2 regions of the Sinorhizobium sp. BJ1 genome follow, and region 2 is predicted to be linked to the other one. Evidence: predicted binding sites of a transcription regulator. Region 2 holds the regulator's gene; the other holds the start of a gene.

Region 1 (3,415 bases), on a different contig from region 2:
CGCAACAGCAGACCCTCGATACGGCGATATTCCTGTTTGTCATCCACCACGGAGGCGATGGGGACGGCGGGGATCGGTGTCGTCGGCAGCAGGACCAGGTCAAAATGCTTCAAGCGCTCGTCCATGGCGCGGGCGAGCGCGCGCCGCGTCTGCAGCAGGCTTTCGAGCGCCGCGTCGGGAACGGCGAGACGGCGGCGGAGCGGGGATTTCACGCGGATATCGACCGGCACATTCTCGCCCATCAGCCAGTCCGCATGGATGCGGCTTGCTTCGAGCCCGGCGAGGGAGCCGATTGCGGTGGCTTCGCCGAAGCGGGCGAGGAGATCGTCTATCTCGCATTCGGCGAGCTTTGCGCCGGCGCCGGCGAGCCGTTGCAGGCTTGCCTCGAAAGCTCCGGCGATATCGGGCGCGAGGCCTTCCAGCAGAACGCCTCTCGGAATGCCGAACTTCAGGTCGTCGAGCGGCAGGGAGCTAAGCGGCTTCGGCGTCTCGCCGGCCATGATGGCGTCGGCCAGCGCACAATCGGCGACGCTGAGCGCGAGCGGGCCGATCGAATCGAGGCTCGGCGACAGGGGGAAGGCGCCGTCGAGCGGCATGCGGCGGGCGGTCGGCTTGAAGCCGACGAGGCCCTGCAGGGCGGCGGGGATGCGGACCGAGCCGCCGGTATCGGAGCCGATGGCGATTTCGCTCGTGCCTTCCGCCACCGAAACGCCAGCGCCCGAGGAGGAACCGCCGGGAATGAGCTTCGGATCGAGGGTATTGCCCGGCACCGGATAATGCGGATTGAGGCCGATGGCGGTGAAGGCGAATTCGGTCATGTGCGTCTTGCCGATGATGACGGCGCCGGCGGCGCGCAAGCGTCGGACGATTGTTGCATCTGCCGACGCCTGCGGCGCAGTACGGCGGGTGATCGAGCCGGCAAGGGTCGGCTCGCCGGCCACGTCGAAGAGGTCCTTGATCGAGACGATGCGGCCGTCGAGCGGGCCGAGGCCCGTTCCTTCCTGCCGCCTGCGGTCGGCGGCTGCCGCTGCGGCGCGGGCGGATTCGGCATAGATCTTCATGAAAACGCGTTCTTCGTCCCGGCGCTGCTCCAGACGCGCGAGAATGGCTTCGAGCCGGTCACTGGATGAGGGCGTGTTCGATCGGGTCAAAGGCAAAGGACCTCGTTAGGCGCGGCGCCTGTCTTCCTTCATAGCAGGCGCATGGACGACAGTCGAAGTAGGCTATCGTTCATAAGTTGTGCGATTGATATATAATCAACGTCCTGCGACTTCTGGTATCCAGTCGGGAGGCGTCAATGCCATTGCTGCAATCGTTCTTGGATTCCTCTGCAATCAGGCAGGCAAGGTACGATGCGCCCCGTCGGATCTTGAGCATCTGGTTCGTCGGCAATGATCGCCCGTACCATTACCTCGACGTTCCGGAGCGTGTTTACGAGGAACTCGCGGATGCGGACTCGGCTGGCGGCTACTTCAACCACCGCATACGGGACCATTACGATTTCGTGCATTGAGCATCGCCGGTCCCGCCGTTCCGGCGCCTTCACAGAACTGTCGCCAATCCGTTCAAATAGTTTCATCCATCTGTAAAGCCGCTGACATGCGGCTCGCCAAAGGTCCGCTCGCGAAGACGATGATTCGCGAAACGGGACCGGAGGCAGGATTTGGCCGCAGTTCGAGACACGCTCACCAGGCGTTCTTTTCTCTTATCGGCCGGCGCCGCCGGCCTCATGGCGTCCTCCGGACTTGCGACACCGTTCTATGCGCGCGGCTACGGGAGGCCGGAATTCCTGCATGGCGTCCAGTCCGGCGATGTCGATCCGCAATCAGGCATAATCTGGACGCGGGTGGACCGCCCGTCGCGCGTCGCGGTCGAATATTCGACCACCGAGAGCTTCTCGAGTGCCATCCGGCTTGCCGATATCGATGCGACGCCGAAGACCGATTGCGCGGTGAAGTGCCGGCTCGACAATCTGCTGCCGGACCAGGACATCTTCTACCGCTTCACCGCCACCGATCTCTATGACGGCAACCGCGTTTCCGAGCCGATCGTCGGGCGCTTTCGCACCGCGCCCTTGCGCCGGCGTTCGGTGCGCTTCGTCTGGTCCGGCGACACGGCCGGTCAGGGCTGGGGCATCGACGAGGTTGGCATGAAGACCTATTCGACCATGCGGCTGCACGAGCCGGATTTCTTCATCCATTCCGGCGACACGATCTATGCCGACAACCCGATCCCCGACGAGATCAAGCTTCGCGACGGCGGCATGTGGAAGAATCGCATCGTCACGCCGGAAAAGCGCGACGTCGCCCGCACGCTCGAGGAATATCGCGGCCAGTGGAAATACAATCTGCTCGACGAGCATGTGCGCGGCTTGAACGCCGTCTGCCCGACCTTCTATCAATGGGACGACCACGAAGTTCTGAACAATTGGTCGGCCTCCACCGATCTTCGCGATGACCCGCGCTATCCGGAGAAGGACGTGGCCGTCTATGCGTCCCGTGCGGCGCGCGCCTTCCACGAGATGACGCCGATCCGCACCCTGCCGACCCAGCCGGGGCGCATCTTCCGCAAGATCGCCTATGGTCCACTGCTCGACGTCTTCTTCGTCGATTTGCGTTCCTATCGCGGCCCCAACCAGGGGGAGGGGGATGCCGGGCTTTTCGGATGGCGACAGACCGATTGGCTAAAGCGTGAGCTCGCCGCCTCGCGCGCCACCTGGAAGGTGATCGCCTGCGACATGCCGATCGGTCTCGTCGTCTGGGACGATTATTCGAGGAAGCGTGGATCGGACGCGATCGCCAATGGTGACGGCGGCGCGCCGGGGGGGCGCGAGACGGAATTTGCCGATCTCTTGCGCTTCATCCGCGACAATGGGGTCGACAACATCGTCTGGCTGACGGCCGACGTGCATTACACCGCCGCCCATCACTACGACCCGTCGCGTGCCGCCTTCAAGGATTTCCTGCCTTTCTGGGAGTTCGTCTCCGGCCCCTTGCATTCCGGCACCTATGGGCCGAAGGAACTCGATATGACCTTCGGACCGGAAGTCCGCTTCATCAAGGCGTCGGCCGGCGGCGCAGACAGCAATCTGCCGCCGTCGGCGGGCCTGCAATTCTTCGGAATCGTCGATGTCAACGGCCAGACGGAGCAACTGACCGTGCGGCTCATGGACCGGCAGGATAAGGAGCTGTGGCGCGTGACGCTCGATCCGGCGGCCGTCGCTTGAGTGCCGCAGCGGTTTGTGCAGGCCCGGTCTCAAGCGCCGCCCCCTTTCGCAATCGCAAAAAAACCTGTATGAGCGCGGCAACTGAAAAGCGGTACCCGCCTTGTCGCGCGTGCCCACGAACTTTCCGAGACAAAAAATGAGCATTCGTAACATCGCGATCATCGCGCACGTCGACCATGGGAAGACCAC
Region 2 (3,415 bases):
CGACGCCGCACTGGACCTCATCGAGGATCAAAAGCAGGCCGAACTCGTCGCAGAGCGCACGCAGCTCCTGCATGAACTCTTTCGGGGCCAGGCGAACGCCGCCCTCGCCCTGGATCGGCTCGATCAGGATCGCCGCCGTCTCGTCGTTGATCGCGTTCTTGACGGCGGCAAGGTCGCCGAACGGTACCTGATAGAAACCGGGGGCCTTCGGGCCAAAACCCTCGATATACTTCTGCTGGCCGCCGGCCGCGATCGTCGCAATGGTACGGCCGTGGAAAGCGCCTTCGAAGGTGATGACGTGGAAGCGCTCCGGATGCCCCTTGGCGAAATGGTGGCGGCGCGCCGTCTTGATCGCGCATTCGAGCGCTTCGGCACCGGAGTTGGTGAAGAACACCCGATCGGCAAAGGTCACGGCCGTCAGCCGCCGCGCCAGGCTCTCCTGGCCGGGAATGTCGTAGAGGTTCGACACATGCCAGAGCTTCTCGGCCTGGCCCTTGAGTGCCTCGACGAGATGGGGATGGGCATGACCGAGCGAATTGACCGCGACGCCGGCTGCAAAGTCGAGATAGCGCGTGCCGTCTTCGGCGATCAGCCAGACGCCCTCGCCTCGCTCGAAACGCAACGGCGCACGCAGATAAGTGTCGTAGAGCGGCGTTGTTGCGGCCATGGTCAGCGTCTCCTTCGTCCGTCGGCATTACGGGCATATCAGCCCGATAAAAATCAAAAATGCCGCCTTTCGGCGGCGCAGGCACTATTCCCATTTCGCGGCGCCATGTCAACAAAACCAAGGCTTGCAGCCACCTCCGCGAGAGAGATTCCGCAATGCGAAAAAATCGCCCAGCAGGGCTTGCAAAAATGCAACTATCCGACAGCAAGTTGGGGAAAACCGCAAAATCGATTCGGCGCGATTCCGGCGACTCTTGCCACGGAGTCACCCTGCCGGTAGGTTAATATTCAATTACTAGACGCATGCGGCGAACCTAGTCACCAAAATAGTTATCGCGTTGCAACTCCGGGGCTTTTCCGGAGAAGGGTGATGGATTCTGCCATCCCAACGCCGAGAACGGGGAGTGCAGAGATGAACTGGACTGACGAGCGAGTGGAAAAGCTGAAGAAGCTTTGGTCGGAAGGCCTGAGCGCGAGCCAGATCGCAGCGCAGCTGGGAGGCGTCAGTCGTAACGCGGTCATCGGCAAGGTTCACCGGTTGAGCCTGCCGGGCCGCGCCAAGGCCGGCGGAACGACCGCGACGGCTCGCCCCAAGCGGACGACTTCGGCGCCGCGCGCCCCGAACTACGCTGCGCGCGCCGTGACCCGGACCGTCACCCGCACTGCCGGCGCGACCGTACTCAAGGAAGAGGTCGCCGTCGACCTGGTGGCAGAGCAGGAGCTCTCCATTGACACGAACATCATCGTGCCGATGTCGCGCCGGCTGGAGCTTACCCAGCTCACCGAGCGGACCTGCAAATGGCCGATCGGCGACCCGCTCAAGGAAGAGTTTCACTTCTGCGGCAACGACTCGCCGGAAGCCTCGCCCTATTGCAGCTACCACGCGCGTCTCGCCTATCAGCCCTCGGCCGAGCGGCGCCGCATGCGCTGACGGTTGGCGATTGGTTTAGAGCTGAAGAAAGCACGAAGGGGTCCTAAGGACCCCTTCTCTCTTCGGGAAATCGGCAGTGTGCACTGGGACGACGTGCACTGGGACGGCGTGCACTGGGACGACAGCGTAAGCCTCAGCTTTCCAGCGAATAGCCGGCGCCGCGCACGGTCCTGATCACGTCGGGCATGTTGGAGAAATTCAAGGCCTTGCGCAATCGGCCGACATGGACGTCTACGGTCCGTTCGTCGACATAGATGTCGTGCCCCCAGACGCCGTCGAGTAGCTGTGAACGGGAGAAGACGCGGCCCGGCGAGGACATCAGGAATTCGAGGAGTCGGAACTCCGTCGGACCGAGCCGCACTTCGCGGCTGCGGCGGTGCACGCGATGGGTCTCGCGGTCGAGCTCGATATCGCCGCAGCGAAGCACCGTCGAGAGTACCTCCGGCTTCGCCCGCCTGAGCATCGCCTTCACCCGGGCCATCAGTTCCGGCGTCGAGAACGGCTTGACGACGTAATCGTCGGCACCGGTCGCCAGCCCGCGCACCCGCTCGCTTTCCTCGCCGCGCGCCGTCAGCATGATGATCGGCAGGCGTTCCGTCTCCGGCCGTTGCCGGAGACGGCGGCAAAGCTCGATGCCGGAGACGCCGGGAAGCATCCAGTCAAGGATCAGAAGGTCGGGCAGGCGTTCCTGCAGGCGAATTTCCGCCTCGTCGCCGCGAAGGATCGTATCGACCTCGAAGCCCTCGGCCTCGAGATTGTAGCGCAGGAGAACGCTTAGAGCTTCCTCGTCCTCGACAACTGCTATCTTCGGCAACATTCAGCTACGACTCCTTGCCTGGATTCATAGATTCGGGACCGCCTGGCTCAGTCGGTGACGGAACCCAGCGACGATGTCGTGTCGTCCTTCGGCCTTTCGCCTACCGGCTGGGCGCCCGTCGCCATGTAGTAGATCGTCTCGGCGATGTTGGTCGCGTGGTCGCCGATGCGCTCGATGTTCTTGGCGCAGAAAAGAAGATGCGTGCAGGGCGTGATGTTGCGCGGATCTTCCATCATATAGGTCAGAAGCTCGCGGAACAGCGACGTGTAGATCGCATCGATCTCCTCGTCGCGTTCGCGGATGCTGTTTGCCTTTTCCGGCGAGCGTGAGGCGTAGACGTCGAGGACTTCCTTGAGCTGCACCAGGGCGAGTTCGGCAAGATGCTCGAGGCCGCGCGCCAGCTTGCGCGGGATGCCGGAGCCGGCAACGGCGATGACACGCTTGGCGGTGTTCTTGCCAAGGTCGCCGACGCGCTCCAGATCGGCCGCGATCCGGATCGATCCCATGATCTCGCGGAGATCCGCGGCCATGGGCTGACGCTTGGCGATGGTAACGATCGCCTTTTCACCGATCTGGCGCTCGGCGTCGTCAAGGATGGTGTCATCCGAGATGACTTTCTGGGCAAGCGCCAGGTCGGAGTTCACCAGAGCTCGGACGGAGTCCGCCACCATCTGTTCGGCGAGCCCTCCCATCTCGGAAATCCGGCGCGTGAGATATTTCAGCTCTTCATCATAGATGGAGGTGATATGGGTGGACATGATCGTCGATCCTTGCAGGCGCGGTCAGGGTTGGCGTTGGGGCACGGCTTTCGGCATCAGCCGAAGCGGCCCATGATGTAGTCCTGGGTGCGCTGGTCATCCGGATTGGTGAACATCTTGTCGGTATCGTTCTCCTCGACGAGATTGCCGAGATGGAACATCGCGGTGCGCTGCGAGACGCGGGCCGCCTGCTGCATCGAATGGGTCACGATGACGATGGTGAAATTCGCGCGCAGCTCATGA

Evidence for each region. The regulator PhoB, encoded in region 2, activates phosphate uptake and scavenging genes when phosphate is short. The targets are predictions, from matches to a motif close to TGTCATNNANCTGTCAT.
Region 1: CO676_RS18985 (alkaline phosphatase) is a predicted target of PhoB. The motif match lies at 1,574-1,590, and genes of this name have one in related genera.

Annotation. Positions count from the first base shown of each region.
Region 1 covers NZ_NWTH01000015.1:79,982-83,396, forward strand. The annotation lists gene CO676_RS18975 (amidase) at 1-1,151, opposite strand, end outside; gene CO676_RS18980 (KTSC domain-containing protein) at 1,298-1,513, shown strand; gene CO676_RS18985 (alkaline phosphatase) at 1,664-3,226, shown strand; gene typA (translational GTPase TypA) at 3,363-3,415, shown strand, end outside.
Region 2 covers NZ_NWTH01000001.1:369,987-373,401, reverse strand. The annotation lists gene CO676_RS01835 (aspartate aminotransferase family protein) at 1-667, opposite strand, end outside; gene CO676_RS01830 (GcrA family cell cycle regulator) at 1,079-1,597, shown strand; gene phoB (phosphate regulon transcriptional regulator PhoB) at 1,731-2,414, opposite strand; gene phoU (phosphate signaling complex protein PhoU) at 2,462-3,172, opposite strand; gene pstB (phosphate ABC transporter ATP-binding protein PstB) at 3,229-3,415, opposite strand, start outside.